DNA from 3 places in the Peribacillus sp. NPDC046944 genome. Region 3 is predicted to be linked to each of the others. Evidence: riboswitches for the same ligand, from Rfam matches in the RefSeq annotation. Region 3 holds a riboswitch; each other region holds the start of a gene.
The links. Region 3 has a riboswitch for S-adenosylmethionine ahead of ACQKIC_RS16975 (methionine ABC transporter ATP-binding protein). Riboswitches for the same ligand answer to the same signal wherever they lie in the genome.
Positions count from the first base shown of each region.

Region 1: it holds a riboswitch for S-adenosylmethionine, as region 3 does, so the genes downstream of both, mtnW (2,3-diketo-5-methylthiopentyl-1-phosphate enolase) here and ACQKIC_RS16975 (methionine ABC transporter ATP-binding protein) in region 3, are expected to answer to the same signal.
Region 2: it holds a riboswitch for S-adenosylmethionine, as region 3 does, so the genes downstream of both, ACQKIC_RS15785 (Na+/H+ antiporter NhaC family protein) here and ACQKIC_RS16975 (methionine ABC transporter ATP-binding protein) in region 3, are expected to answer to the same signal.

Region 1 covers NZ_JBNNML010000007.1:2,444-13,195, reverse strand. Annotated here, with positions in the region: gene ACQKIC_RS13975 (pyridoxal phosphate-dependent aminotransferase) at 1-1,163, shown strand, start outside; SAM riboswitch class I at 1,279-1,436, shown strand; gene mtnW (2,3-diketo-5-methylthiopentyl-1-phosphate enolase) at 1,593-2,825, shown strand; gene ACQKIC_RS13965 (2-hydroxy-3-keto-5-methylthiopentenyl-1-phosphate phosphatase) at 2,828-3,484, shown strand; gene ACQKIC_RS13960 (methylthioribulose 1-phosphate dehydratase) at 3,487-4,113, shown strand; gene ACQKIC_RS13955 (cupin domain-containing protein) at 4,135-4,668, shown strand; gene ACQKIC_RS13950 (CobW family GTP-binding protein) at 4,796-5,722, shown strand; gene ACQKIC_RS13945 (hypothetical protein) at 5,785-5,952, shown strand; gene ACQKIC_RS13940 (DNA alkylation repair protein) at 5,990-6,232, opposite strand; gene ACQKIC_RS13935 (hypothetical protein) at 6,335-6,619, shown strand; gene ACQKIC_RS13930 (YncE family protein) at 6,723-7,685, shown strand; gene ACQKIC_RS13925 (response regulator transcription factor) at 7,691-8,383, shown strand; gene ACQKIC_RS13920 (sensor histidine kinase) at 8,373-9,785, shown strand; gene ACQKIC_RS13915 (FixH family protein) at 9,804-10,247, shown strand; gene ACQKIC_RS13910 (CAP domain-containing protein) at 10,711-10,752, shown strand, end outside.
Region 2 covers NZ_JBNNML010000008.1:160,806-171,557, forward strand. Annotated here, with positions in the region: gene ACQKIC_RS15780 (ABC transporter substrate-binding protein) at 1-1,125, shown strand, start outside; SAM riboswitch class I at 1,281-1,385, shown strand; gene ACQKIC_RS15785 (Na+/H+ antiporter NhaC family protein) at 1,586-2,878, shown strand; gene ACQKIC_RS15790 (alanine/glycine:cation symporter family protein) at 3,163-4,599, shown strand; gene sigH (RNA polymerase sporulation sigma factor SigH) at 4,942-5,595, shown strand; gene ACQKIC_RS15800 (hypothetical protein) at 5,694-6,203, shown strand; gene ACQKIC_RS15805 (cytochrome ubiquinol oxidase subunit I) at 6,855-8,216, shown strand; gene ACQKIC_RS15810 (cytochrome d ubiquinol oxidase subunit II) at 8,233-9,279, shown strand; gene ACQKIC_RS15815 (hypothetical protein) at 9,308-10,060, shown strand; gene ACQKIC_RS15820 (staygreen family protein) at 10,131-10,589, shown strand; gene ACQKIC_RS15825 (TetR/AcrR family transcriptional regulator) at 10,736-10,752, shown strand, end outside.
Region 3 covers NZ_JBNNML010000010.1:42,268-51,293, forward strand. Annotated here, with positions in the region: gene ACQKIC_RS16970 (MBL fold metallo-hydrolase) at 1-627, opposite strand, end outside; SAM riboswitch class I at 954-1,063, shown strand; gene ACQKIC_RS16975 (methionine ABC transporter ATP-binding protein) at 1,133-2,149, shown strand; gene ACQKIC_RS16980 (methionine ABC transporter permease) at 2,136-2,804, shown strand; gene ACQKIC_RS16985 (MetQ/NlpA family ABC transporter substrate-binding protein) at 2,854-3,675, shown strand; gene ACQKIC_RS16990 (PucR family transcriptional regulator) at 3,810-4,706, shown strand; gene ACQKIC_RS16995 (ABC transporter ATP-binding protein) at 4,806-5,948, shown strand; gene ACQKIC_RS17000 (hypothetical protein) at 6,016-6,426, opposite strand; gene ACQKIC_RS17005 (MFS transporter) at 6,666-7,862, opposite strand; gene ACQKIC_RS17010 (hypothetical protein) at 8,091-8,333, opposite strand; gene fumC (class II fumarate hydratase) at 8,441-9,026, opposite strand, start outside.

The DNA of each region.
Region 1 (10,752 bases), on a different contig from region 3:
GACTTCTTCAAGAGCTTCCAAAGCAGTTTTTTGCTTCTTTAGTCGAAAAAGTTAATAACATAACATCAGAAGGCAAGGATGTCATTAATCTTGGGCAGGGAAATCCAGACCAACCGACTCCTGAACATATCGTGAAGAGCCTGCAGACAGCAGCAGGAAATTCCATGAATCATAAATATTCTCCTTTTAGGGGGCTTCCCTATTTAAAAGAAGCTGCGGCCCTCTTTTATGAACGTGAATATGGCGTCAAGCTAGATCCTAAAACGGAAGTGGCGATTCTTTTCGGTGGAAAGGCTGGTCTAGTCGAATTACCGCAATGCTTGTTGAATCCAGGCGATACAATTTTAGTGCCTGATCCGGGCTATCCAGATTACCTGTCAGGTGTAGCGTTAGCCCAAGCTAAAACGGAAATTATGCCCTTGACCGAAGAAAATGATTTTCTTCCCGATTATAAGGAAATAGATAAAGAGGTTTTTGACAAAGCGAAGATGATGTTCTTGAATTATCCCAATAATCCCACAGGAGCATCGGCGTCAGCAGAATTCTTCGAAGAAACGGTTTCCATGGCAAAAGAACACTCGATATGTGTGGTCCATGATTTCGCATATGGTGCAATTGGGTTCGATGGGAAAAAACCGGTAAGCTTCCTTCAAGCAGAAGGATCAAAAGAAGTGGGGATAGAAATTTACACCCTTTCTAAAACATATAACATGGCGGGGTGGAGGGTTGGCTTTGCGGTTGGCAACCAGAGTGTCATCGAATCGCTTGAATTATTGCAGGATCATCTTTACGTCAGCCTTTTTCCCGCAATACAAGAAGCCACGGCATGCGCCTTACTGGATTCACAAGAGTGTGTGAAGGAACTCGTGAACATGTACGAAGGACGACGAAATGTATTTATCGAAGGGTTACGATCCATTGGATGGGATGTACAGGCTCCAGATGCTTCCTTCTTTGCTTGGCTAAAGGTCCCTGAAGGATATACTTCAGCGAGCTTTGCAGATCATTTACTGGCACATGCCCATGTAGCAGTTGCACCAGGAAATGGTTTCGGTGAATTTGGTGAAGGATACGTCAGGGTGGGACTTCTCACTTCAGAAGACAGACTCCAAGAAGCGGTAGAAAGAATTCGTACATTGAATATATTCAAAGAAAATCAGTGAGATATTGAATAGTTTGAACATTATACCTATTGACAAAGTATGAATTGCGTGAAAGAATATAAAAAAGAATTCTAAATTTTTAGTTAAGATACATAAACGAAAATATAATAGCATTTTCTTATTTTGAGCAGGTGGAGGGACTAGCCCGATGAAGCCCAGCAACCGACTGTAATACCATTGTGAAATGGGGCGGAGATAATACCGCCGGATCATTTTATTGATTCCGTAAGGCACGGTGCTAATTCTTGCAGCTATAGAGCTGGGAGATAAGAAGATGGCTTTTTCAAAGCCTCTTCTTTAGGAAGGGGCTTTTACATTTTTAACAGAGAATTGGAGTGCAACTTTGTTCGCAGATGGTTAGAAGCTTGTTAAAGGAAAGACCAACAATGACAACTTTAAGAATGACTTTTACGTATTGGGAGTGATCAGATGAGCGAAATAATCGCTACGTATTTACTTCATGACTTCAAAGGAGAGCATGAGAAAAAAGCAGAAGGCATTGCGTTAGGATTGACTGTAGGGACATGGACTGAACTTCCTCACTTGGTACAACAGCAACTGGAAAAACATAAAGGTAGGGTAGTTTCCGTAACACCCCTTCCCGAAGAAGAGCGAGTTAATCTCTATTTCGGTCAAAAAGTGTACCGTTCAACAATCAGGATTGCCTACCCGGCAGGTAATTTTTCTAATGATCTACCGGCTATCTTGACGACAGTATTCGGTAAATTGTCATTGGATGGGGAAATCAAATTGATGGATTTGGACTTTGTCGGCGATATTCAAAAAGCCTTTCCAGGTCCTCGATTCGGAATTAGTGGGATCAGGGAAAAAATTGATGTGTTTGACCGCCCCCTAGTGATGAGTATTTTTAAAGGTGTGTTAGGTCGAGACCTCGCCTTTCATAATGAACAATTGGAGCAACAGGCATTGGGAGGAGTCGATCTTGTCAAGGACGATGAGATTCTTTTTGACCAAGATCAGACGCCTTTCATCGATAGAGTCAAAACCGGAAAGGCCATTTTGAAAGGTATCTATGAGACAACGGGACATCGAACCTTATATGCTGTGAACCTGTCAGGAAAAACACTAGAACTATTGGATAAAGCTGAACTGGCAGCCGAAGCCGGCGCAGATGCCTTGTTATTTAATGTTCATACATATGGATTGGATGTTCTACAGGCTTTACGCGAAAATGACCGGATCAACTTACCGATCATGGCTCATCCGGCATATAGCGGAGCATTAGCTTCATCTTCATTTTATGGACTCAGCTATCCGCTTCTCCTTGGAAAACTGGTGAGGATATCAGGTGCAGATTTATCCCTCTTTCCCTCTCCATACGGAAATGTGGCACTCGATAAAGCAGAGACATTGGCGATTGCTGAAGGATTGACGAGAAATGAAACATCTTGGAAAAGGACTTTCCCGGTTCCATCGGCAGGTATCCATCCTGGCATGGTTCCAGATCTCATCAAGGATTTTGGGATAGAAAGTGTGATCAATGCTGGTGGGGGCGTCCATGGTCATCCGGATGGTGCAAAAGGCGGAGCTAAGGCCTTCCGTTCCGCAGTAGAAGCTGTCCTTTCCGGAAAATCATTGTCAATCGCGGCTGAGGAAGATGAGGAACTTCAAAAAGCACTGGCCCTATGGGGAGGGCTATAATCATGGTCAAACCGATCATTTTCTGTGATTTTGATGGAACGATCACCAACTCGGATAATATCATCTCAATCATGAAGAAGTTTGCCCCGCCCGGCTGGGAGGCATTAAAAGATGGTGTTCTTCAGCAAAAAATCAGCATTTCCCACGGTGTAGGGGAAATGTTTTCCCTGCTGGATAGCGATTTAAAGGAGGACATCATTCAATATGTGAAGGAGACAGCGGGTATTCGCCAAGGGTTCAGTGATTTTGTGGAATTTACAAAAAAATCAGATATTCCTCTCTATATTGTCAGTGGTGGAATGGACTTTTTCGTTGAACCTCTTTTGAATGACCTCTTACCTGTAGAGAATGTCTACTGTAATCATGCCGACTTCAGTCAGGAAGAAATTATGATTGAGTGGCCGCATACTTGTGATGACCAATGTAATCATGGGTGTGGTTGCTGTAAACCTACGATTATGAGAAAGCTTTCTACAAAGGATCAGTATAAATTGGTGATTGGAGATTCCGTTACCGACTTTGAAGCGGCTAAACAGGCAGATTTTGTTATTGCCCGTGACAGGCTCCTTGAAAAGTGCCGCACAGAAGCCATTCCCCATAAAGAGTTTGAAACTTTCCATGATGTGATTGATATTCTAAAAAAAATGCAGGAGGTGTAAGGGTGACAGCTTCAAAAGAGTGGCAGGAACTAGCGCAAATAAAGGGAGAACTAGCCGAGAGAGATTGGTTCATGGGGACGAGTGGAAATTTATCGATCCGTGAGGCTAATAGCCCTTCTTTTTATATAACCGCAAGTGGCAAGGATAAACGCAAGCAGACAGATTCCGATTTTATTTTGGTGGATTTGTCAGGAAAACCAGTCGAAATGACCGAGCTCAGACCTTCCGCTGAAACTCTTCTTCATACAGAGATTTATCGGAAAACGGATGCCAATTGCGTCCTCCATGTCCATACAGTAGAAAATAACGTGATTTCCGAGTTATATAGTGAAGTTGGGGAAGTGACTTTTTGTCATCATGAAATTATCAAGGCTACTGGACGATGGCAGGAAGATGCAGAATTGAAGATACCCATCATCCATAACCATGCAGATATTCCGTTGTTGGCTGAGACATTCAGTCCCTATGTCGATGCAGACTCAGGAGCGGTGCTTATCAGAAATCATGGTATAACCGTATGGGGAAAAAGCGGGTTGGAAGCAAAAAAAATCTTAGAAGCATGTGAATTCCTGTTTCAATATCAGCTGTTACTTAACCAGCAAAAGATATTGACAGGTTCGCTCAGCTAAAAATATAAAGGAGGAAAAATAATGGCTACAATTAGATTCCAAGAAACAAATGAAGTAATTGAAACAAATGAAGAGGTTCAGAGCTTTTTAGAGACTCAAGGCGTAATTTACGAACAATGGGATATTTCAAAATTGCCAGCCCATCTGGTGGAAAAATATGATCTTACGGATGAAGATAAACAAGAGATTCTTGATGCTTTCCAGTCAGAGATTAAAGAAATTTCGGAAAGAAGAGGATATAAAGCGCATGATATTATCACATTATCCGATTCCAATCCGAATTTGGACCAATTGTTGCAGAACTTCAAGCAGGAACACCATCATGAAGATGACGAGGTACGGTTCATCGCTGGGGGAACGAGTATCTTCGCCATCGAGGGTAGCGAGGGAAAATGGTTCGATGTCCGACTTAACCCTGGAGATTTGATCAGCGTACCTGAATCGACTCGTCACTACTTCACGCTAGCGGAAGATAGAAGAACAGTCGCGGTCCGTATTTTCGTTACAGCGGCCGGCTGGGTTCCGATATATGAAAAAGATGAAGTTCAGGCATAATAAAAGTGTGAAAAAACCAGCTTTCGGGCTGGTTTTTTTATGTGGCCCCGCAGGGTGCTTAAGCGGGAAAAGTATGATAAAATTTTAACGGAAATAAAAATCGTGTACATTATAGGAGAAGATACTAATGAAAACGACCGAAGTATATATATTAGGCGGCTTTCTCGGTAGCGGGAAGACGACGCTTCTTCGAAATATATTAAAGCAGGAAAGTGAAGCGGGTAGAAAAGTGGCCGTGCTTTTAAATGAACTTGGCAGTGTATCGGTGGATAGTGGTTTGATTGGCGATGACGTACCGTTAAAGGAATTGTTTGATGGTTGCATTTGTTGTACCCTTCAGGACAAGCTTGAAATTCAGCTGCAAGAATTGTTGACCGAAAATGATCTAGATGCCGTTTATATTGAAACAACAGGTGCAGCACATCCAGTAGAAGTACTCGATGGAATCATGTCACCATTTTTTGCTAATAAGTTAGAGTATAAAGGGATTATCACGGTGGTCGATTTATTGAGGTGGCGTGACCGCGAACAGCTCTCGCCACAGCTTAGACAGTTGTTGTCCGAGCAAATACACCACGCAGATTTCATCTTATTAAATAAAGCGGATTTGGTAAGTGAAATGGAAGCATCCCAACTCATCTATTCCATTCAGGGGTTGAATCCAGAAGCCGTATGTTTATTGACGGAATATGCAGCCGTATCTATAGGTTCCCTGCAACAAATGCATAGGAACCAACATAAAAACCATCAAAAGCTCGAAGTACATAGCCATCTTCATTTAAGTGCAATCGTGCATACTTTTACAGGGACCATTAATCAAACCGACTTTGAGGATTGGCTCAGGGCCCTCCCTGAAACGGTATACAGGATGAAAGGATATCTTTCCTTCACGCATTCGCAGCATCCTTACTTATTCCAATATTCTTATGGGATGCCATTGTATATGAATGAAATGATTAAAATGCCTTTGAATATCGTCATAATCGGCGAAAAACTGGATAAAGAGAAGATAATCAATGAGTTAAAAGCTTTGGAAGTGAAAGCGGCGATATAGGCGTTTACCACCAATCGAAACCGGGAAAAGAGGAGGACTAGTTATCGAGGAGGTGGTTATGGATGCCGTGGAACAAAAGCGATTATCCTAATTCAATGAAAAATCTTGATGCAGATGTCCGTGAAAAAGCCATTGAGATAGCGAACGCTTTACTTGATGAAGGATATGAGGACGGGAAAGCTATTCCAATCGCCATTGATCGAGCAAAAATGGCAGTCGGAAAAGAATAAAAAAATCAGGCCCCTTAAAGCATGGGCCTGATTTTTTTTATGACTGCAGTCCAAAAGCTGCAAATGTTTTCTCATCTTCAATAAGCCCACATGCTGCGCACTGTACTCGAACTTCAGGACCATTATAGGCTAGGTGAAACGGCTGAAGGGCATCATTTGAGTACTGTTCGACAATCTCACCGGATTGCGGATCTTTCTTAACAGGGGTGGGAACCTGTTCAATGAGATTGAAACGGGATTTATTTGTCCTGCAATTTGGACAACGATATACTTGAGACAATTCACTCACTCCTTTAGAAGTAATAAAGTTAAAATATACTTATAGTCTTTACGAAGATGATTTTTAATATGTATAAATTAGTAATGGATGGAAGGGAAATGGATGAAAAAGTTAATGAATGATGAGACAATATTGGAGGCTTATCTAAGCCTATGGAATAACAGGAGGGTATTGAAGGGGGAAGAAGAACCGTCAAAAGTTCTGTCAGAACTTATCCGACGTGAACTCTTGGATGAAAATGCCCATCCTCGGGTAAGGAAGCCGATTCATGATAAATTTCATTTAAGTGTCAATCGGGTGAGGGAATCCTCTCTTACCGATGCAGAAAAGACAGCAATCATTTCAGCTTACCATGCGGTACAGGAACGACTGTTGGCTTCAAAGTGAAGCGGGAGTTGTTCATCATTTTTCTTTTTTGCTTCATACTTTTTTCACATTTTATTGTTAGAATATTTGAAAATAGCTTTTAAACGAATGAGGAGTCAAAGTCATGATGCGGGTCATTCCCCTTTTGCTTGCCGTTGCCCTGCTTTGTGGATGCGACAGCAATGAAACGTATACCAAAATAAACCTGGATAAATCTTTTTTGGCTACTGTCAACATTAAAGATACAAGCTTGACGTTCCTGGATGAAAACTATCAGCGCTTTGCCAGTTGGGATATTTCTGAACCCTTTACAGGAGCTTTGCTCTTAGCGGACAAAGATACGCTCCTTCTGTATGGAAAGGAGATGTCGACGATTGAAATCTTTTCCCTATCCGCTGGTAAACACATAAACAGCTGGAATTCAGGGAAGGGGATCGTCAATATGCTTATGCTAGAAGAAGACAAGGGGATTGTGGCTGTCAACCAATTGAATCATTCCATTTCCTTTTTAGATGAAGAAGGCAAGGAGCAAGACAGGGTCAGGGTTGGTCAAAGCCCCTTAACCGTACTTCAAGGGAAGCAATCACATAATTTGTTTGTCGTTAACTTTGGGGATACCATCTGTTCGGTGATTGATCTTGAAACAAAAAAAGTTGATCGGGAGTTTACGATAAAGAGTTCCTCCACAGGCGCTTTAGTAAGGGAGGAAAATGAAGAAATTTGGATAGGCGGTCATGGTGAGGGAAAAAAGGTAGAAGAAAATCTCTATATTTATTCGACAGAGACGGGAAAGTTGAAGAAAAGGATTAAGGCGGCGACTATGCCAATAAAATTCATTGAAAATGATGACGGGATTTTTATTCTGAGTCATGGTTCAAGTTCTTTATATAAATTGAATGACAAATATGAAGCGATCAAGAGCCTTGTTGTAGGTGTCAATCCTTTTGAAATGGGAAACTTCAAGGAGGATTTGATAGTGGCAGGGTATGACAGTGATGAAGTGTATATAGTGGATACTGAAACCATGGAGGTCAAGAAAACGGCAAAAGTCGGTGAAGGTCCATTTCAAATGTTGGTTAGGGAGTAGATAACATGCATCATTACACCATTTTAATCGTTGATGATGAAGAAGATATGCGTAACTTGGTAGAAATGTATTTGCTTAACTCAGGATATAAATGTCTTCAAGCGGATAATGGGAGAATGGCTATATCCCTGCTTGAAGTTCATGATGTAGATTTGATCTTAATGGATATCATGATGCCGGAAATGGACGGTTTTTCCATATGTGAAAAAATCCGCTCACAATCTGAAGTCCCTATCATTTTTGTCAGTGCAAAAGGTGAGGAATGGGATATGGTAAAAGGATTAGGGATAGGCGCCGATGATTATTTGGTGAAACCTTTTAATCCAGGTGAACTGGTGGCCAGGGTTGGAGCTGTACTACGCAGAGCAGGGAAAATGTCATTGAAACGAGAAGATACAAATAGCATTCAGCTGGGTGAAATTAACGTCAACCTTGATTCCAGAACTGTGTCTCTAGAGGGGAAGCAAGTGATATTGACATTGAAGGAGTTTGAATTGCTCGTATTCCTCATCCGTCACCAAAATCAAGCGCTGAGCCGCGAGCAGCTCCTCGAGAATATTTGGGGCGGAGAATATGGGGGTTCTTTACGTACGGTAGATACCCATATCAAAACGTTAAGGATGAAATTGAAGACTGACGACTATATTCAAACGGTATGGGGCATTGGCTATAAAATCGAGGAAAAACATGTGGAATAAGCGACCGTCCCTATCTATTAAAATATGGGTAACGATTATTGCCGCAATTATTCTATCGGTTCTATTCGCATACTCGCTATCACAATATTATTACAAAAACTTATATGTAAAAAAAATTAAAACAGATTTAGTTAATGAAGCCAGCTTGCTTGGTGTGGACTATTCCGGAGGGGAAATCACTGAAGATTTCGTGGAAAAGGTAGAATGGTTCAATAGTAAAAATGATAGTGAAGTCTTTGTTGTCAGCAACCCAAGGGAACTAAGTGCCTGCCTGCCCTTTAAAATCGATTATGACACCCTCATTTCAGAAGAAGAAAGGCAACTCCTATTGGCCGGACAAGCCGTAGAAAAAGAAGGGTATGAGAAAAGGTTCGATAAGAATATTGTAGCGGCAATTATTCCTTTAAACGATGGAGATCGCCTTGAAGGCATCATCTATACATATATTCCCGTTGATTCGATTACCGATTTACTTAGAGAGTTTGCAGCAAAATGGTTGGGGGCCGCATTTTTATTTTTAATTGTTGTGATTTTCCTTATGACAAAATGGTTGAAAAAGTTGGTCAAGCCGATCAAGGAAATGGAACACGCTGCCAATCGCGTTTCGGATGGTGATTATAATATTAAGCTTCAAGTCAAGAGCCAAGACGAAATAGGGAGTTTGGCTCAAGCATTCAATGAGATGGCACAGTCCATTTATTTAGAAGAAGAAAGAAAAAAAGAATTCCTCGAAAATGTAGCACATGAGCTTAGAACACCATTGAGCTACGTTTTAGGATATACACAGGCCATTAAGGATGGCATTGTGAAAGATGAAGAAGAAAAACAAAAATACCTTCAACTCATTTCAAGGGAAACGCAAAGGCTGCAAAAACTTTTAAGGGATTTAATGAATTTAGCTAAGTTGGACAGTGAACAAAGTGGTCTTCATAGTACGCCAATTGCCTTTGCCCAATTCATAGAAGAAGTGTTGGTTAAATATGAGCCTATTATGAAAGAAAGGCAAATCCGGTTGGAGGTTGAACTAGATCCTGACCCGATTATTATGGGTGACGAAGGAAGAGTAGAACAAGTTCTTCATAATATCCTGGATAACGCCATTACATATACGGAAACGGGGGGCACCATCTACTTAACATTGAACCAGCAAAAAGAAGAGTGTGAGCTAATCATCGGAGATACTGGAAGAGGAATACCGGCATCAGATATTCACCATGTGATGGAACGCTTTTATCGAGTGAACAAAGCACGAAGCCGATTTGATGGGGGCTCGGGGCTGGGGCTTTCCATCGTCAAGAAATTGGTTGAGCAGCAAAAAGGTAAAATTACTATAGAAAGTGAGGAACAGATAGGAACAAAAGTTAGCATAGTGCTACCGACTATAGTAGATGAATGGAATTAATAAAAAAGGGGAATGGCAATGAAAAAAATGATGATTGTAATGTGTGTAGCTTTAGCCCTACTGGCTGGTTGTGGTAAAGAAGAGGAGATTCCAAAACTGCTGAATGTAGATCTAACGGTCGAACCTACTAAAGGGGAAAGGGACGAGCCTGTAACATTCAAGGCAAAAGTGACCTATGGTGAAGAAGAAGTGAAGGATGCAGATGATGTGAGCTTTGAAATATGGCTGGCAAATAGTGAGGATCATGAAAAAATAGCCGCCACCCATAAAGGAAATGGAATCTATGAATTGGAAAAGGCGTTTAATGAAGAAGGAACTTATTATGTATATGCCCATGTAACGGCTAGGGATATGCACAATATGCCTAAGAAGGAATTCATAATCGGAACTCCAAGCTCACCCGAGGAAAATGGTGGTTCCAAAAATATGGATGAGATGGATCATGACGAAAGTGATCATTGAAAATGATTTTTTTGTCACAATTTCTCGTAGTGAAAAAAGGTTCGGTAAAACTCGAACCTTTTTTCAATTCTATTGAATCTTCATTATTTTTCTAAAAAAGAAAGAAAAAGGAACATTATAAATGTGTTTCATACGAAATATTTGTAATATAAAAGTAAAAAAAGTCATATCAATAAGGGTTTATACAAGTTGTCAACTAAAAGTTATTAGTATTCCATGGTAATGGTAATACGTATCTTCCATTGACAAAAAAATCATGGAAAATATATGAATATGTAAGAAATAGCAAAACATTGATAGAATAAGGTTTATCTCTATGACTATGAAACTAGGATAATATTCCTTCCGATCAATTGTTGTTAGATGTGGCATTGGAAATTGATGGTGCCTTTATTACAAAAAATGCATGATATGATATTTCCAGAGCCAAGACACATCAATGAATTAACGGGAGGAAATACAAATGAAAAAGAAAATGTTCATATCAGCAGCAGCAGCTGCAGCT
Region 2 (10,752 bases), on a different contig from region 3:
GGAGACAGCCCTGCATCAAGTGGGGGAGGAAAGGCCAGTAAAGGGAAGAATGTTGTCAATATCGGTTTTAGCGGCCCTTTGAGTGGAGCAGCAGCCTTATATGGAAAACGAACGTTAAATGGTATGGAGATGGCTGTAAATGAAATAAACGATGCCGGTGGATTCGAAGTGGAAGGGGAAAAATATACGCTCAACCTGGTTTCGTTGGATGATAAGTACTTACCGAATGAAACGGGTTCAAATGCTAAACGTTTAATCCAGGAATATAAAACTCCGATTATTTTCACTCCTCATAGCGGAGGGATACTCGCCCTACAGGTTTTTAACGAAAAAGAGAATTTCATCATCGGTGCCTATTCGAGTGAACCAGCTATCACGGAAAGCGGAAATTCATTAACAGTGAGGATCCCGCCAAATTATGAAGGGTATATTGAACCGTTTTCTACGTATGCAATGGAAAACTTCGGCAAAAAGATTGCGGCATTGCCACCATCTTCCCAGTACGGGAAAGACTGGGCGGAAAACCTACTTCCTCATTGGGAAAAACAAGGTGGTAAAGTCGTCTATAATGCCTCAATTGATTTTTCTAAAGAAACGGATTTCTTCACGACTGTTACAAATGCTCTAAAAGAAAAGCCTGATGTCCTTTTCATCGGTGGGGCGTCAGAGCCTACGGCCAAGGTTGCAAAACAAGCAAGAGAACTAGGTTTTAAAGGCGGTTTCATTATTATGGACCAGGCGAAACTGGATCAAATGAAGCCTATTGCCGGTTCATACGAAACATTGGAAGGTTCGATAGGTGTTCTTCCGCTTATCAACTCCAATGAAGAAGCAGCACCGGCATTCATTGATAAATATAAAAAAATTTATAAGGAAGATGCTAGTTCTGAAGTGGGGTTGAATTACATTGCTATGTATGCCTTTGTGGAGGCAATGAAAGCGGCAGGAACAGTCGATGATGTGAAAGCCATCCGTGAACATATGCAGGATGGGCTGACAAATACGGCACCTGAACAGAAAATTTATAATATACCTTCGATTGACGAAAATGGTGGATTCGCAGCAAAAGTCGTTGTAGGAGCGGTAGAAGATGGGAAAGTAGTACCCATCAGTGTAGAAGAGTGAAGTGTCATGTGCTTTCACACTAGCTACCTTTACGCCCCGAAGACTAAAAACTAATGCATTCAATAAGTTTATAAAAATCTTTAATACTTTACCTTGCGAAAACTCTTAAAATGCTGTACTCTTATATTTGCTTTGAAAAAATGAATATTTCTTACTTCTTATCAAGAGAGACTGAGGGACTGGCCCGAAGATGTCTCGGCAGCAGACTTATTTAGAGTGCTGTGCCAAATCCAGCAGGCGATCGACCTGAAAGATAAGAGGAGTGTTTATAGATTAAAAGACCTCTTCTTGTAATAAAACGGAAGAGGTCTTTTTGTACTCATAGGATAGGAATCTGTTCTTGATGGTATGTTACTGATTTTATAATCAAGCCCATATTAAAATGAAGGGATGCCGGAAAATTTAGAGAGTCCAAAAAGAGTATCCATTACCATGCAAAAATAATAAAGAGGTGTACATCATGAGTTTAGACAATAAAGGGAATCCATGGGCTTTAACGCCGTTTATCGTTTTTTTGATATTATTTATAGGTTCAGGTGTTATTACAAAAGATTTTTACACATTTCCAGTGATTGTTGCCATTGCCATTGCATCTGCTGCGGCACTGGCAATGAATCGAAAGGAATCATTCAATCACAAAGTAGAAATCTTTTGTAAAGGTGCCGGGGATTCAAATATTATGTTGATGGTTGTCATATTCCTATTGGCTGGGGCTTTTTCGGAAGTGGCAAATGGGATGGGAGCCGTAGCGTCTACGGTGAATCTAGCACTTTCGATCGTTCCGCAAAATCTATTAATGGTGGGGTTATTTATTATCGCCTGTTTTATCTCATTATCTATGGGGACAAGTATGGGAACGATAGTAGCTTTAGCACCAATTGGAGTAGGAATTAGTGGACAAACCGATATTTCAGTTGCCCTTTCCATGGCTGCGGTCATTGGTGGCGCCATGTTCGGTGATAATCTTTCTTTCATTTCGGATACGACTATAGCAGCTGTACGTATACAGGGAACGAAAATGAAAGACAAATTCAAAGTGAACTTTTTTATTGTTTTACCTGCTGCGATAATTACATGTGTTATCCTTGGTTTTCTGACAATGGGTGAACAAGCTACAATCTCTGGAGAAGCCTACAGTTGGGTCAAAATTCTACCTTACCTTTGTGTTCTAGTGGCAGCATTAGCGGGAATCAATGTATTCTTGGTTCTCTCTATCGGCATTGTCTTTGCTGGAATCATCGGTTTAGCGGATGGTAGTTATCATGCAATGGAGGTTATTCAAAAAGCAGGAGATGGAATGGCTGGGATGTATGAAATCTCCTTCTTAGCAATCTTGATTGCAGGCATGGTTTCGGTTATCAAACATAACGGTGGCATCGATTATCTACTGAACCTCGTGACGAGAAAGAGCAAATCAAAAAAAAGTGCAGAGTTCAGCATCGCGGGATTGGTTGCTTTAACGAATCTTTCAACGGCAAATAATACCATATCCATCATCATTGCTGGTCCACTCGCAAAAAACATTGCCGAAAAGTATGAAATTGATCCCCGGAAATCTGCCAGCTTGCTCGATGTTTTCGCTTGTAGTATTCAAGGATTATTGCCATACGGGGCACAACTACTTTTAGCTGCCGGTGTTGCACACATCTCTCCTATCAGTATCCTACCCTATTCTTTCTATCCAGTCTTGATCGGGATTTCAGGAATCATAGCCATTTTAATAGGTTTTCCCCGGTTCTCTAAGAAGAAATAAAAATAGTATGGTTGGAAGAGTATCGATGAATCATGAATGTTGCCCTGGAGCATTGTCTCCAGGGCTTTTTTAGGGTAAGGTAAGTGACTTCGAATGGAAAGTGTAGACGAAATCTTTAATTCTTTAATATTCCAAAAAACTAATAACCTCCTTCAATAATATTAAAATAGTATAATTACATACAATATACGGAGTCATTTTTATTCTTAAGTGTTTACTATTTTGTAAAAGCGGGAACTCTAAAGGTATTGTATTGAAATAATTAGAGGTGGGTTCGTTTAAAAATGGAGATAGTAGAAAAGTTTATTACTGAAACAAATGATTTATTATGGTCATCTATACTGATTATATTATTAATTGGAATGGGCATTTATTTTTCTTTTCGGACTAAATTCGTACAATTTAGAATGGTGAAAGAAATGATTAGGTTATTAGGAGAAGGTGCTACAGCAGATAAGAAAGGTGTATCATCGTTTCAGGCCTTTTGTATCAGCACGGCTTCCCGGGTAGGAACGGGGAATCTGGCAGGTGTGGCTATAGCCATAACAACTGGTGGTCCGGGAGCAGTTTTCTGGATGTGGTTAATCGCATTGATCGGATCTGCTTCTGCTTTCATTGAAAGTACACTTGCTCAAATTTACAAGGTCAAAGACGGAGAAGCATTCCGTGGTGGTCCAGCTTATTATATGGAAAAAGCATTAAATGCACGTTGGATGGGTATCACGTTTGCTGTTTTGATTTCATTGACTTTTGGACTTGCTTTCAATTCTGTACAGGCCAATACGATTACAAGCGCATTCCAAGCATCTTTTGGGGTCGATAAATGGATTACTGCACTTATTTTGGCTATCATAACGGCTGTTATCATTTTTGGCGGAATTAAGATGGTTGCTAAAGTGTCTGAAGTCATCGTGCCAATCATGGCAGGAGCTTATGTGTTAGTAGCTTTAGTTGTCATCATATTAAATATAACCGAGTTACCTAGTGTTCTTGCTTTAATCTTTGAAAGTGCATTCGATGGATTAAGGGAGATTGCTAGTGGTGCACTGGGTGCAGCCATGATGAACGGAATCAAGCGTGGCTTGTTCTCAAATGAGGCTGGAATGGGGAGCGCACCTAATGCGGGTGCTACAGCAGATGTCACCCATCCGGTAAAACAAGGTCTAATCCAGTCACTAGGCGTTTTTGTTGATACGCTCATCATATGTAGCTCGACGGCCTTTATCATCTTGTTTTCCGGCCTATATTCATCAAAGGAAACGGATGGAATTGTTCTTACGCAGAATGCTCTTAGCGAGAGTTTAGGATCTTGGGCTGGGATTTTTCTTGCCATTATTGTCCTATTATTTGCGTTTAGTTCGATTGTTGGAAACTACTATTATGGAGAATCCAATATCAGTTTTATTAATGAAAAGAAAGTTTGGATAAATATTTATCGTGCAGCAGTCGTTGGAATGGTCATATTCGGATCAATGGCTTCGCTCGAGTTTGTATGGAATCTAGCAGATTTGTTGATGGGATCAATGGCCATCATAAACCTGATAGCCATAGCCTTGCTAGGGAAAATAGCTTTCGCCGCACTTGCTGATTATCAAAAGCAAAAGAAAGATGGCAAGAATCCCGTTTTCCATGTAAGTAACATTAAGGGATTGAAAAATGTTGAATGCTGGGGTGAACCAACCGATTACGTGGAAGAATCCAGTAAAAAGGAATTCAAATAGAATCTAAATTATGGACAAAAGGGACCTCGATACTATTTCGAGGTCTTTTTTTATACCTCTTGATAGCCCAATATAACCACACATCTTAATCCAGGTTATGTCTCTTTCTAATATTCTATTACCCTGTGAATAAATACCTTTATAAAATGGACCAATTTATAATTCAATATTCCTATTTATTTATTGGTAATATATAATAATGTTGGAAAATGTCGGTATTTAAGGGTATCTTTAATTATGTAGCTGAGATACTATAATATTATAAGGCTCTACCAATATTTTGAAGCTAAAACGCAACCTTGTAGTTATTTGGTGCTCAACTAAGTGAGTGGAGGAATAAAAATGAGTATGATCCTCGATAAGGAAAAAGTAGAAAACCCTACACAAATGGAAGATGCAATATTGATAGGCAAATTTCAAGATGGTGATGATGAGGCACTGAATCAATTAATTACGAAGTATAAAGGTCTTGTCAAAACTAAAGCAATGAAGTATTTTCTAACGGGTGGAGATAAGGAAGATGTTTTTCAAGAAGGCATGATTGGACTGTATAAGGCTATCCGGGATTATCGAGATTGCAAAAATTCGGCTTCCTTTAAGTCATTTGCTGAACTTTGCATTACTAGACAAATTATCACTGCTGTCAAAGCGGCCACTAGACAAAAGCATTCTCCTTTGAATACCTATGTTTCACTGTTTAGACCTATTTACCAAGGGGAATCGGAGCAAGCTCTTATTGATGTCGTTCCTGAGCAAAAGCAGATGGATCCGGTTGCCATTTTAATAGGATTAGAAGAATTCAGTGAAATTGAACTGAAATTAACGGAACTCCTTAGTGACCTGGAAAGTACAGTCGTGGGCTTGTATATGGGCGGACAGACCTACTTGGAAATTTCACTAGAATTGAATGTTCAAGTAAAGACAATAGATAATGCACTTCAACGTGTAAAAAAGAAGTTGGATAAGTATCTGGAATCACGGTTGATGGTTGAATAGGTAATACAGTGAGCATCACTTTAAATTATAGATTTTCTTTATCATCATGATAACCGTCATTTAATTCATGGAGAATAATACTTGAAAGTGGAGTGTGTATGCGCAAGGTTAAGTCAGTAAAAATAGATGGCGAAAGTGTTTTTATGTTTAATAGTGCTATATATATATTCGAGACAGATTCAAGGTATACATTGGAATTGGATATAATAGTGAGTGAAATAGTGTTAAAAAAATTCGGCAATAACGAAAATTTAATTATCGAAATAAAATTGGAAGATGGTAAAGAAATCAGTGCGATTATGCATCTGCGTGGTTTAGTGGGGGAAGGATTGCCCCAGCTTAACCTATATTGTGAGATATATGATCTAGAAGGCTATGAAGATTTCCAGATAGTACATGAGAATGAAACATCCTTCCCGAATGTTGAAGAGGGCATTACTCTGAAAGAAATAAGAAAAGTGGAAATGCCAAATGAAAGAATAAACCTTAAACTACTATTACCGATAGATCAGACGGAATGGTTAGCGAAGCAAGGAAAAAATCTAAATGGGATATTGAAAGAAGCTATATATGACTACTGGAATAAAGAAAAGAAACTACAAGAATGAAAACTGGTTAAATGACCATTGAGATAATTGAAAATTAGGATAATATAAAATCCTATCGTTAAATATTTTTTGGTTGTCTTTTTTATGGGTGAAAATCAGGATCATAAAAAAATATTGAGGGAAATGCATGCAGTTTTAAGCCAAAAACTCACCTTGTATGGTATGTCCTTGAAACGGCATATCATTTTTATTAACTACTTATCTACTTTAAATGATAAAAATCGACAAAGTAGGTACATGAATCTTTCATAACGATAGTGAGGAAAGAGGAAGACTATTTTGTTCTATTTATGCAATGGAGTTTTCAATATTGTTCAATTGCTTACACCGTTCACTTTGAACGGTGTTTTTTTTTTTTTTTTTATGGGGAACAGCGTAAACCTATGGTATAGCATCCAGCAACAAACCCGTTATTTTTCGAGGTCGCTCCTCTATGTTATATCTTACAATCGACCTCGATAGTATATATATAATTCCGAAAAAACAAGATTATAAGTATCTCACAATAAACCTCGTCAGAATAAATAGGATTTAAAATAAGAAAAAAATGTCAGTAACAAAAGATAAAGAAGATGTATGGAACTTTTTTTAATATTTTCCTTTTGTGTGGAGAAGCTAACAAGAATAAATTAGGTTAGAAAGGAAAAAAGTATGGATCACTTACAAATGGCAAGGGCAATGTTCGGGACTAATATGGGCGTACATATTATATTTGCCACTCTAGGTGTGGGATTACCTATGATGATGCTGGCAGCGGAATTGATGTATCAAAAGACGAAAGATCTCCAATATGTGGTCATGGCTAAACGCTGGACCAAAACATTAGGGATTTTATTAGGAGTGGGAATCCCGACAGGTACAATTGCCGGTGTGCAGCTTTCTCTTTTGTGGCCTGGATTTATGGAGGTCATAGGTAGAGTTATGGCCCTTCCGTTCCAAATTGAGATTTATGCTTTTATGGTTGAGGCACTATTCATGTCCATCTATGTATATGCAGCTGAAAAAATCAGGCCATGGGCTAGAATCTTGAGTTTATCCTTTGTCGCTTTTGGTGCTTTGGCTTCAGCTGTTCTAATTGCAAATGTCCATGCTTTCGAGGGGACACCTGCTGGTTTCCGGTTCGAAAATGGTGAAATCGTCGATGTGGATCCGTGGGCAGCTTTTTTCAATCCGAGTTTCTTCGTAACAGCAGGACATACGGCGCTCACTGCTTATATGACAGGAGCGTTTGCGATTGCTGCTGTTGCTGGTTATAAAATGCTTAAAAATAAGTATGGATCCACCGAGTATAACTTTCACCAAAAGGCATTAAGGTTAAGCATTGTATTGGGGTTGGTCTTTTCATTTTTGACCGCACTTAATGGTCACTCGACGACCCAGCATTTATATCGGGAACAACCAGAAAAATTAGCAGCTGCGGAGGGCCTGTTCGAAACGAAGGATCATGCAGGTCTCACATTATTCGGTTGGACAGACCGAGAAGCGCGGGAAGTGAAATATGGCATAGAATTTCCTTGGGTACTGAGTATTTTGTCAGGAAATAGTTTTGATACGGTAGTTACCGGTCTGAATGATTTTCCAGAGGAATATTGGCCTCCGCTATATGTTCACACATTATTCAATGCAATGGTGATCATTGGGGGGGGATTAATAGTACTGTCCTTGTTCGCATTAGTGTGGAATAAGGTCTTGAAGAAAGCGCGATATCCAAGGTGGCTTTTATGGTTGTTTGTGGCTTCGGGACCATTGGCCGTACTATCCATCGAATGTGGTTGGATATTCGCATGTACGGGAAGGCAACCATGGACAATTTATCGAATGCTTACCACGGCAGATTCGGTAACCACCTATGAAAATCTGGGGTACCTATTCACATTATTCATTATCGTTTACATCATATTATGTGTGTCTGTTGTATTTACACTTACCTATTATTTCAAGCGTCATTCCATAACGGATGATCTTTATAAAGCTGAACAGAAGGATGTCCAGTTATTCGATTCCAATTCATGAAAAGGAGGAATAGTGAATGAATGAAGCACTTCTAGCGATAACGCTTGTGTGGGGCTTTATTTTCTTGTATGCCATCATGGCGTCCATGGACTTTGGTGCAGGATTCTGGGCAATGATCTATATCAAGAAAGAGCATACGAATGCCACAAAGATAGCAAATAGTTATTTATCTCCGACTTGGGAAGTGACGAATACATTTGTTGTAGGCCTTGTCATTGCCATTTATAGCCTATTTCCAGGTGCTGTATTTTCTATTGGAGTAGCATTAATTGTCCCCGCCAGTTTAATTTTACTTCTTCTTTGCATTAGAAGTGCTTTTCTCGTCTTCTCTCACAGCCTGGACAAGTATGCAAAGATGTTGACTTATATATCTGGAATAACGGGTCTCATTATACCTGGCCTATTAATCAGTGTTTTACCGATTACCCATCTTGGATTTCTCGAGAATGTAGGGGGGAACGAGGAATTAAATTTAGTTAAACTTTTCACTAGCGCAAATGAATATGCCTTTTTAGGCTTTGGTATTTTAAGTACATTGTTTCTCTCATCTTTGCTTCTGTCTGATTATTCGAAACAGGCTGATGAGCTAAAGTCGTATAAGATCTACCGCCGTGACGCAATGATTACAGGTCCATTGGTGTTAATCATGGCATTTCTCGTAATGTTCACACTGAAAAAAGAAGCATCGTGGATTTACGAAGGAATGATGGAGAACTCCACACTGCTATTGGTCTCCCTTGTCTTTTTTATCATTAGTGGTGTAGCTCTTTACCTGCCCTATTTTTCCAAACAAGAGGTAAAGGGAATGCCAAGGCTCGCCGTAATAGCGATTATCATCCAATATATGATAGGAAGCTATGTCTATGGGGTCGCACATTTACCATATATCATCTATCCGAATGTCAGGATAATGGAAGCATTTACAGACCCGACTTCATTCAGGGCCGTGTTCGCTACCTATATTGTGGGATTTGCGATATTAGTTCCTGGTTTTTATTACTTCTGGTCCATTTTCATGAAAGATCAACGAAGAAAGTTCAAAAAGCGGAATATTTCGAATTAGTCAATTTGATATAAGAAAGGGAATTGCCATGAAAAAGTTAAAATTACTAAAATACTCGGTTTTAGTACTTTCAATCTTTTTAAGCTATCAAGCGGTCGAAGCACATGATAAAAATTTCCCAGAGAATGGGACCTATATCTCTTCGAAAAGGGATGTTACGGGGGATAAAAAAATTGACATAATCCAGGTCCAAGGCACACCTTTCGACAAAGGTAGCAAGTTCCTTAAAGAAATCGAGTTGCGAGTAGAAAGTAATCGCAACTCAATCAGTGTCCCACTCGAAGCCGGGTATAAGCCGGAACTTTCACTGGTCGATTTGAATAAAGATGGGACACAAGATGTGCTTGTTACTGTCCTGACGGAAGGGATAGAGCGTACACTAAAGTGTTATGCTTATACATTCAAAGATGGAAAGGCCAAGGATTTGGATGTTCCGCCGTCCGTTCCAATCACCGCCCAATTTCTCGATGGGTACAAAGCGGAATTCAAAATTGAAGGGAAAAAGCCTGTGATTGTAGATGTCAGTTCAAGGAAGAGAGAGTATGAAGAGTTGGGGATTTATCAGGATGGCATGTTAAATGAGTCGACGGAGTTATTGGTTCATTCATACACTTCTTTGAAACCAAAGACTATCTTTGGAAAAGGGAAGGGATTATCGGGTGTCCAATATATAATGGGAATGGATGGGAGAGATCCATTGTTAGAAATCAAATCGGTTTGGTCATATAATAATGGGTGGAAATTGATGAAAACAGTGGTGAAACCCGTCAAGAAAAAGTAGATATTCACCAGGGATGGGCGACTGTCATAGTATAAGGTAAACCTGTATTTTTCAAAAGGAGTATGAAGGGATGCCAGAATTTCATCCGGAAAAATTAACGGTTAAGTTTATGCCACCCACGACCCCATGTCTCCCTGTAGACGGAAGGAAATATACACTGACTCATTCTGATGAAACAGGTGATCTATACCTTACCATCGGTACGCAATATGAGTGTTCTGCCTTGGATGCAAAAAAAAGAGATGAAGTGTTGGCTAATTGGGATGCATCTCTTGGTCAATATCTCTTAACGGTCAATGTGTTTGTAGATGGTTTGGAAAATGAGTATGATCAGGCAAAAGCCCGATATACAATTTTTCAGCAAAACCTGGATTTAGCTATTACGGCGATAATTAATGGAGATAAAGAATTTTATTGCTTTTTCCCATGGTTGATTGATTGCCCGATTCATGTTCAATTTCAATCCGGTTTCCCCGAATTCAATCAGCGTATCTTTTACGACACACCTCGATGCTATTGGATCAATTGAATTGTTCCCCACTTATCACTTTTCATGTGTTAAGTGGGGAATTCAATGTATAGATTCGAATCATCCACGATTATATATTAAAAAATTGACAAACTGATAATATTTGGTAAAATCTAATTAAATCCACTTGGTGAACAAACAAGTTTTTGTTTAATGGATTTTA
Region 3 (9,026 bases):
GAGCTTTCTTCCAAACATTTCCTTTCCGTTCGGGACATATCCGGCATGGCAGCAAAAGACCTCTTTAAAATCATACTGAAGCAGTTTCTTGATGGATTCCATGATGACCGGGATAGATTCTTCCCTTAAAACGAGCTTCGTTTTCGGCGTTACAAACAGGTCACCCGAAAACAGCATACCATTACTATGGTTCAGGTAAACCATATGGTCCCTCGAATGCCCTGGCGTAAAGATTGGCTCCCATGTTTGAGTGCGTGAATGGACGATCCCTCCTAATGGTTCTGCCTTGAAGGCATCCCTATCTCCCCAAAAAACTCTACGATAATCGGGATATTCTGCATCCTTTGCACAAATATCGAGGGACATCGGATGAATATAGATGGGAACGTTCCTATGTTCCTGTATCCATGCGGCCCCACCCGTATGGTCCTCATGATAATGCGTCAGCGCAACCATATCGTAATCAGCGGTTTCAAAGAATGGAGTAAGTTCCTTCAACAAGATTTTTGCCCCCGTATCAACTAACATGCCATCGGTTAAGAACACATTCACGCTCATGCCTGATTTGTTTCCTTCCGGTGTCCCTTTTACGCAAACCACATCGTTTATCGTTTTCATTTCCAGCATGACTTTCCACCCCAATCATTTTTTTGGAAAAACTCATCATCCTTTATTTTCTAATTTACTTACAATAAATGTATTATCTCTCCATACTTTTTACAAGTATAATATTTTTTCTAATGATGGGAGTGATCAAAGTCCATATTCTTACGCAGACAGGCCATGTAAGATCCGGGACGTTCCGTGTAACTTAGCAAATGGCCACTATAATCTGGGCAAGTAGATCGTTTGATTCATAATCTTGATAAAATTCAAAAAATAATTGACATTACTGTATTTAACAAATAATATAGATTATATTAAAAAAATAATAAAATACTAAAATAGTAATTAACTTATCAAGAGTGACTGAGGGACCAGGCCCTATGACGTCCGGCAACCGCCCCACATCGGGAATGGTGCCCCTTCCTGCAGAATGAAATACCATTCTGAAAGATAAGACGGGATATAATTTCGCTGCCTCTTTCTGAATGATAGAGGTAGCTTTTTTATGTATAAGGAGGATAGCATCATGATTGAAATTCGTTCAGTTCGAAAGGAATATATCTCGAAGAATACCCGAGTTATCGGAGTGGATAATGTATCTTTAACCATTCAAACGGGAGAGGTTTATGGGATTGTCGGGTATAGCGGCGCGGGAAAGAGTTCATTGATTCGCTGTCTGAATCTTCTTGAGCGTCCGACCAATGGTAGCATCATCATCGATGGCGTCGACTTAACAACCTTATCAAGCCAGGAGCTTCGCAAACAACGCCAGAAAATCGGCATGATATTTCAGCATTTTTCCCTAGTCAGTTCCAAAACGGTTTTTGACAATATCTCCTTCGCCTTGAAAGCCGCCCATCAACCAAAGGAGGTCATTACTAACCGCGTTCTGGAACTTTTGGATATCGTTGGCCTTCGGGATAAAAAAGATGTTTATCCGGCTCAACTCAGTGGCGGACAAAAACAGCGGGTAGGCATTGCACGGGCCTTAGCGAATGACCCTACCGTCCTATTATGTGATGAAGCGACATCAGCCCTTGATCCAACCACTACGAAGTCGATCTTACAGTTGTTGAAAAAGATCAATAAAGAACTGGGCATCACCATCGTGTTGATCACCCATGAAATGGAAGTGGTCAAGGAACTGTGCCATCGTGTCTCCGTCATGCAAGATGGACGAATTATTGAAGATGGCCCTGTTTATGAAATATTTTCACAACCCAAACAAGAACTGACTAAGCAGTTCATCAGTAGCGTGTTGGATTTTGAACTTCCTCCCCACCTTATTAGGGAAAACAAAGGAACGATTATCAAAATACAATTTGAAGGGCAAACCGCTGGTGAATCGATTCTCTCGGATACTCTACAAAACTATTCTGTCAGAGGGAATATCCTGCACGGGAAAATTGAATATATCCAGGATCTTCCTCTAGGAATCTTGATCATCGAATTGATTGGTGAGCTTGAAGAAGTGCAAGTAGCCCTTGAATACATAAGAAGCCGGACCCAATCTGTGGAGGTGTTAAAGCATGTCACTGCTTGATTCCATCATCAATATTTTGCCTGACCTTAATAAAGCCTTTCTGGAAACGATTTATATGGTCGGAATTTCCCTTGCGGTTGCCCTCCTGATTGGACTGCCTCTAGGAGTGTTGCTGTTTACGACGACCAGGAATTTGTTCTTTGAAAATATCACGTTGAATCGATCCCTCGGTTTCGTGGTTAATCTAGTCCGCTCGATTCCGTTTATCATTCTTTTAGTCGCTTTGCTTCCTTTAACCGAATTCCTTACCGGGTCAACAATTGGACCGCTAGCGGCTTCCGTTTCCCTATCAGTCTCCGCCATTCCTTTTTTCGCTAGGATCGTAGAATCTGCATTGAGGGAAATAGATAAGGGAGTGATCGAAGCCGCCATTGCAGTGGGCGCTTCCCCATGGATGATCATCAAGGATGTGCTTCTTCCTGAAGCAAGGCCTGGAATCATCCAAGGCGTGACATTAACGACGATATCACTCATCGGCTTCTCGGCTATGGCAGGAACAATCGGCGGAGGAGGAATCGGTGACCTCGCGATTCGTTTCGGCTATTACCGTTATGACAACACGATCATGATCACAACGGTGGTCGTTCTGATCTGTCTTGTCCAAATCATCCAAATGATAGGCGATAAGGCCTCTCACTATGTAAACAAACGATAAGATTCATAATGTTAACGATGACACTACATTAAACAAGGAGGAATTTTTCATGAAAAAAATCACTTCATTATTATCTATATGTGCATTAGCCCTTGGGTTGTCAGCTTGCGGAAATGACGATGCGACAACTAAAACGGAGGACAAAAAAGAATTAAAAATTGGGGCAACGACTGGCCCTTATGCCGACATGGTCATAGAGGCCATACAACCCGGACTTGAAGACCTTGGCTACAAAGTGGACATCGTCGAATTCAGTGATTATATCCAGCCGAATAAATCACTTGGTAATGGTTCGATCGATGCCAACCTCTTTCAGCATAAAGTGTATATGGATAATTTTTCAAAGGAACATGACTTAGAGCTCTCTGACCTTATTATTGTTCCAACGGCACCGATGGGCATTTACTCCACGGAATACAAATCATTGGCCGATATTAAAAATGGTGCGACCATCGCCGTTCCCAATGACCCAGTCAACCTCTCCCGTGCACTTAAAGTTTTATTGGATGAGGGCCTGATTGAAGTGGATCCGGATGTTGACCCATTAAGAATATCTGAGAAAGATGTAACAAAGAATCCGAAGAACATTCAATTCGAACCACTGGAATCGGCACAATTACCTCGTGCAACGGACAGTGTTGACCTATCGGCCGTTCCTGGTAATTTTGCGATTGCCGCCAAAATGGACCTTCAAGATGCTCTTGCATTAGAAAACATGCCAGATACGTATCGCAATGTCGTGGCTGTAAACACTAAGGATAAAGACGCCCAATTTGCAAAAGATATCAAATCAGTTGTAGAAAGTGCCGAATTCGAAAAGGTGATTGATGACAAGTTCCAAGGCTTCGGTAAACCCGATTGGATGAAATAAGGAAACAGCAAGTATGGGTCTGCTCCTGTCTGGGGCAGGCCTTTACTGATTAACAATACCTATGAACGCAGTCATTGTTTTCTTTTCCGCTTTGCCCTTTTTGGATATAATGGAATGGAAAGAAGGTGAACATGATGCTTAATAAGCTTAAACATACATTCCCAAACTCCCTTTCAGATAAAAAGGATGCACAGGACATCTCGGCATATTTCTGGTTGGAAGATCCATTCGGCCATACAATTGGCATTCCCCGCTCAGACATATCGGCGGAGGAAATCCGTTTGCTTACGCTACTCTTTGACACTCCATCACTCCAAAGTCCAAACACCTCCACTACCCAAACTACTTGGAATGATTTTTTATTTGGGCCGCGTGCCTCCCAGCCCCTAACGAACTGGGAGAATGTCCGGTTCACCTACTTTAACCTTGCCCATGGGGATTTTTCACACGATCATTTCGAGGAAGCGATTCTCTCATTCGTACCATCCGATTCCATCCTGGTCTGGGAGAATGAAACGGCGGGAACCTTAATTGAATCAGACATGGATGAACCCTTATCGACGCATGATTTTCTCGCCATCTCATCCACACTCGAGAGTGACTTTTACGTAAAGATCAGGGTCTATGCCGGTCGATTTCACCCTGTCGATGCGGACCTTCATCACCATCTGATACAAGAGAGAAAATGTTTCACACTTTCTTTGCTCCATCTATCCGATGTTAAGGTGACGGAATTACCCAATATTATCCCCTACGCACTCATGAATGCCTGTACTGACATGGATAAAAGATGGTACATCAATGAATTGCTTGGCAAGACGCGGCAGGATCATGAATTGATCAAAACGGTTAAAACGTATATCGAATGTAATTCCAACGCCTCATCGGCAGCTAAACAACTTTATATCCATCGGAACAGCCTGCAATACAGGATAGATAAATTCGCTGAAAAAACAGGACTGGATGTACGGAATTTCCCGCATGCTTTGGCTGCCTACCTCCTCATTCTCTTAAATGAGAAAAAAGGATAATTATCCCTTTTGTGCAGTGTGCCCATATTTATTTCAGCATTGATAGAGTAGACTATAAATATCATTACGAATTTAGGAGTTTAAGAGGAGGAATAGTTCATGGCAGAGTTAGTATTGGATCATATCTTCAAGATTTATGATAATAAGGTGACAGCCGTTAAAGACTTCAACCTTAGCGTGGCCGATAAGGAATTCATTGTTTTCGTCGGACCCTCGGGGTGTGGAAAGTCGACCACTTTAAGGATGATTGCCGGCCTTGAGGACATCTCCCAAGGGGATCTTTTTATAGATGGCAAGCGGGTCAATGACGTGCCTCCAAAAGATCGGGACATTGCGATGGTTTTCCAGAACTACGCTTTATATCCTCATATGACCGTCTATGACAATATGGCTTTTGGACTGAAGCTAAGGAAAACGCCGAAGAAGGAAATCAAGCAACGCGTCCATGATGCTGCCAAGATCCTTGGACTTGAAGACTTCTTACAACGGAAGCCTAAAGCCCTTTCTGGCGGGCAGCGCCAGCGTGTGGCACTTGGAAGGGCCATTGTCCGGGATGCCAAAGTCTTCTTGATGGATGAGCCCCTTTCCAACCTTGATGCAAAACTTCGGGTACAAATGCGCGCAGAAATCGCGAAACTGCACAAACGGATCAACACAACAACCATTTATGTCACCCATGACCAAACAGAAGCCATGACCATGGCCACACGGCTTGTAGTCATGAAGGATGGTATCATCCAGCAAGTGGGCGCACCGAAGGATGTCTATGAAAAGCCTGTAAATGTTTTCGTAGGCGGATTCATCGGCTCACCTGCCATGAACTTCTTTACGGGTACCTTGCAGGATGGATTCATTCAAATTGGGGAGCAAACACTTGAGGTGCCTCCTTTCAAAATGGATACGCTTCGTAATCAAGGCTATATCGGAAAAGACATCATTCTTGGCATCCGGCCTGAGGACTTTCATAACGAAGAAACGTTCATTTCCGCATCGCCCACTTCAACATTCACGGCTCAAGTCGATGTGGCCGAGCTAATGGGTGCCGAAATCATGCTCTATTCGACATTCGCCGGACAGGACTTTGTTGCCCGGGTGGATGCCAAACATATCATCCAGGCTGGTGATGCCATTGACCTGGCCCTTGATATGAATAAAATCCATTTCTTCGATAAAGAGTCCGAGCAACGCATTTTTGACGAAGAATCAGAAATGGAAGGCAACCAGCAAACGAAGATGGCTTAAGTAATACTTTTTGATTTTGATTTGCATACAAATGGGGGAAGCCTTATCGACCAAGGCTTCCCTCAACTTATTTCTCAAATCGAACCAATGTCTTTTCAGGCATTTCAATCGAATCAACATTCAATGTATCCATTTTTAACGTTAACTCACCTACTCGTTTTTCTTTCTCCTCCCCTACCCAGCAACTATACAATTCGAAATACTGATCTTTTTCAAGATAGTCATTCATCATTTCGCATAATGCTGTAAGCTTCTTTTTTGATTCAAAACACTGGCTTGGACTCATATCTTTTGAAATTTCAATTCCCCAGTCGGATGACACTTCATAAACAAACTGTGCCGTGAATTGATACTTTTTCACATGTTGTTTGTCGTACTTACTTGAAAAACAATCTCCAATCTGAATTAAGGCGTTATGCTCTTCATCTTCACTAAGACGGAGTTCCACGTTACACCCAATATAGCTCGCTAAACTCACATTACATGCTCCTTTATACTCCTCTTTTCCTCGATATATGGACGATCCGCCGAACTATTCTATTCCAAAAACTTACCTCATCCACTTCTATCGACCCGCTCCACGTTTCTTTTTTCAGCTTCATTATCCTGCGTCTAATCGCCTGCCTACCACGAAGCAATAAGACTTTAAAATATGGCATTCACGTTCATCACTTCATAACGATTCATGAGGTAGTCCTCCCATCCAAGGTAGGGATCTTAATTAGCCCAACGCTTCTTCAACATTCCATTCAATTTTTCAGATCCGAACAGCATGGCCATCACATAAACCAGAGCAAAGTACGGAAATACATCAAGCGTAGTGTACGAAGCAATTAACCCTAGAAAGGGCGGCAAAAGGGTGGTCCCCGTGTATGCCACAGCCATTTGATACCCTATGATGGACGGTGAATGGGTTTTACCGAACCTGGCGGGGGTCTCATGAATCATGCAAGGATAAATGGGGGCCAGGCCCAATCCGACTATAACAAAACCGACAAGCGACATCGTAACCGGCAAGGGCAGGATAAGGAGTACCGTCCCAATAAGTGCTGCAATCTGTCCTAATCGGATCATGAGCTGATGGTTGGTGACCTTCAAAAGAATAAATCCTGTTATAATCCGTCCTAGCATAATACCTGTATAGAAAAAAGAGACCCCTTGAGCGGCCAAAGCAGCTGACATGCCCTTGCTATTCACAAGATAGCTGCTTCCCCACAGTCCTAGTGTTGATTCAACGCCGCAATAGAAAAAGAACGTGAACAACGCATACTTGACTCCTTTGATTTTTAGCGGCTTTTCCTTGGATACCCGTTCTTCCGAGTAATCCGGATTCACTGTGCTACCTTCATCGATTGGCACCCTCTGAGAGACTAGATTCCATAATGGGAGGGTTAACACGAGTAAAAGGGCTAGGGTGAACTGGATATAGGAAATGGTTACATAACCAGCTCTCCATGTGCCTTGATTAGCCATATTATAAGACATCATGATTGGGCCTATGCTTGCCCCCACTCCCCAAAAGCAATGAAGCCAGTTCATATGATGGGCTTTATAATGCAACGCCACGTAGTTATTCAGGGCAGCGTCGATAGCTCCTGCACCCAGTCCCAAAGGGATCGCACAGATAATAAGCCAAGCCAGAGAGGGAGAATAGGCAATGCCAAATAAGGCCACCGCTGTCAGGGCCACACTTATACACGTGACCTTTCCCGTCCCCAGTCGTTTATTTAGCCAGCCGCTAGCCAGGCTTGAGAAAATGGTCCCCGCTGCAACAATCATATAAAGTAAGCCTGCAGTCTCCAGTGGCTGGTCATAATCAGACTGCATGACCGGCCAGGCAGCACCCAGTAAGGAATCTGGAAGACCCAGGCTTATGAAAGCCAAGTAAATCATAACCAATAAGAGCATTGCCAAGGATACCACCCTACTTTCCATTCTCCACGAATAACTCACTACCATAACATTATACGGCGAGACAAGCCCACTATCCCTCTATTTTTCCACTATGAATTTCCAAATCCAAGTTTAGGTAACCTCCTTTTCATGAAAAAATGATCCACATAAAAAAGAGACTTCTCATTTTTTTATGAAAAAGTCTCGATCATTAATTATTCTTAGATCTCACCCTATTATTCAAGAACTCTATTCCTGTACCAAAATCACTTCATCGTGTCCGCAGTTGGGGCACTTCATAATATGCGGGCATTGTCCCTTTTGAAGGGATTCGGGAAAACCGTCATTTTTTTTCAATGTATCAATATCCATATAAGCACTGTAATCATCGGCATAATCCATCAATTTCCCTTGATCTTCAAGGTCACTACTGCATTTAGGGCATTCTAAATGCATTTTTCTAAGACCATTGCATAGTGGACATAAAGACATGACCATTCCTCCTGTTCGATTTATCTAGTTTAAGTATTCGTTTATTCCATCATTTTAACACATTAAAACATCCTCCCTACATGCGAGGAAGGATGCTTACCTGTTGATTATTTATTGACCATGTTAGCAGGGTCAACCCATGCTTTGAATTCATCTTCCGTTAGGAATTCAAGTTTCAACGCCGCTTCTTTCAAAGTGGAGTTGTCTTTGAATGCAGTTTTCGCAATTTTAGCCGCTTTTTCATACCCGATATGTGGGTTCAATGCCGTTACGAGCATAAGAGAACGATCAACATTTTCTTTTATCTTATCTTCATTCGCTGTAATTCCTACCGCACAGTTATCATTGAAGGAATGAATGCCATCTGTCAATAATTTAACGGTTTGCAGGAAGTTGTAAATGATGACCGGTTTGAAAACGTTCAATTCAAAGTTCCCTTGGCTTGCTGCAAAACCGATTGTAGCATCATTTCCGACAACTTGTGTCGCAATCATTGTCATTGCTTCACATTGGGTCGGATTCACTTTACCTGGCATGATGGAGCTGCCTGGCTCATTTTCAGGAATGGCGATTTCACCGATTCCGCTTCTTGGGCCACTTGCCAGCCATCTAACATCATTGGCAATCTTCATTAAATCAGCAGCCAACGCTTTAAGAGCACCGTGTGCATAAACAATTTCGTTATGGCTTGTT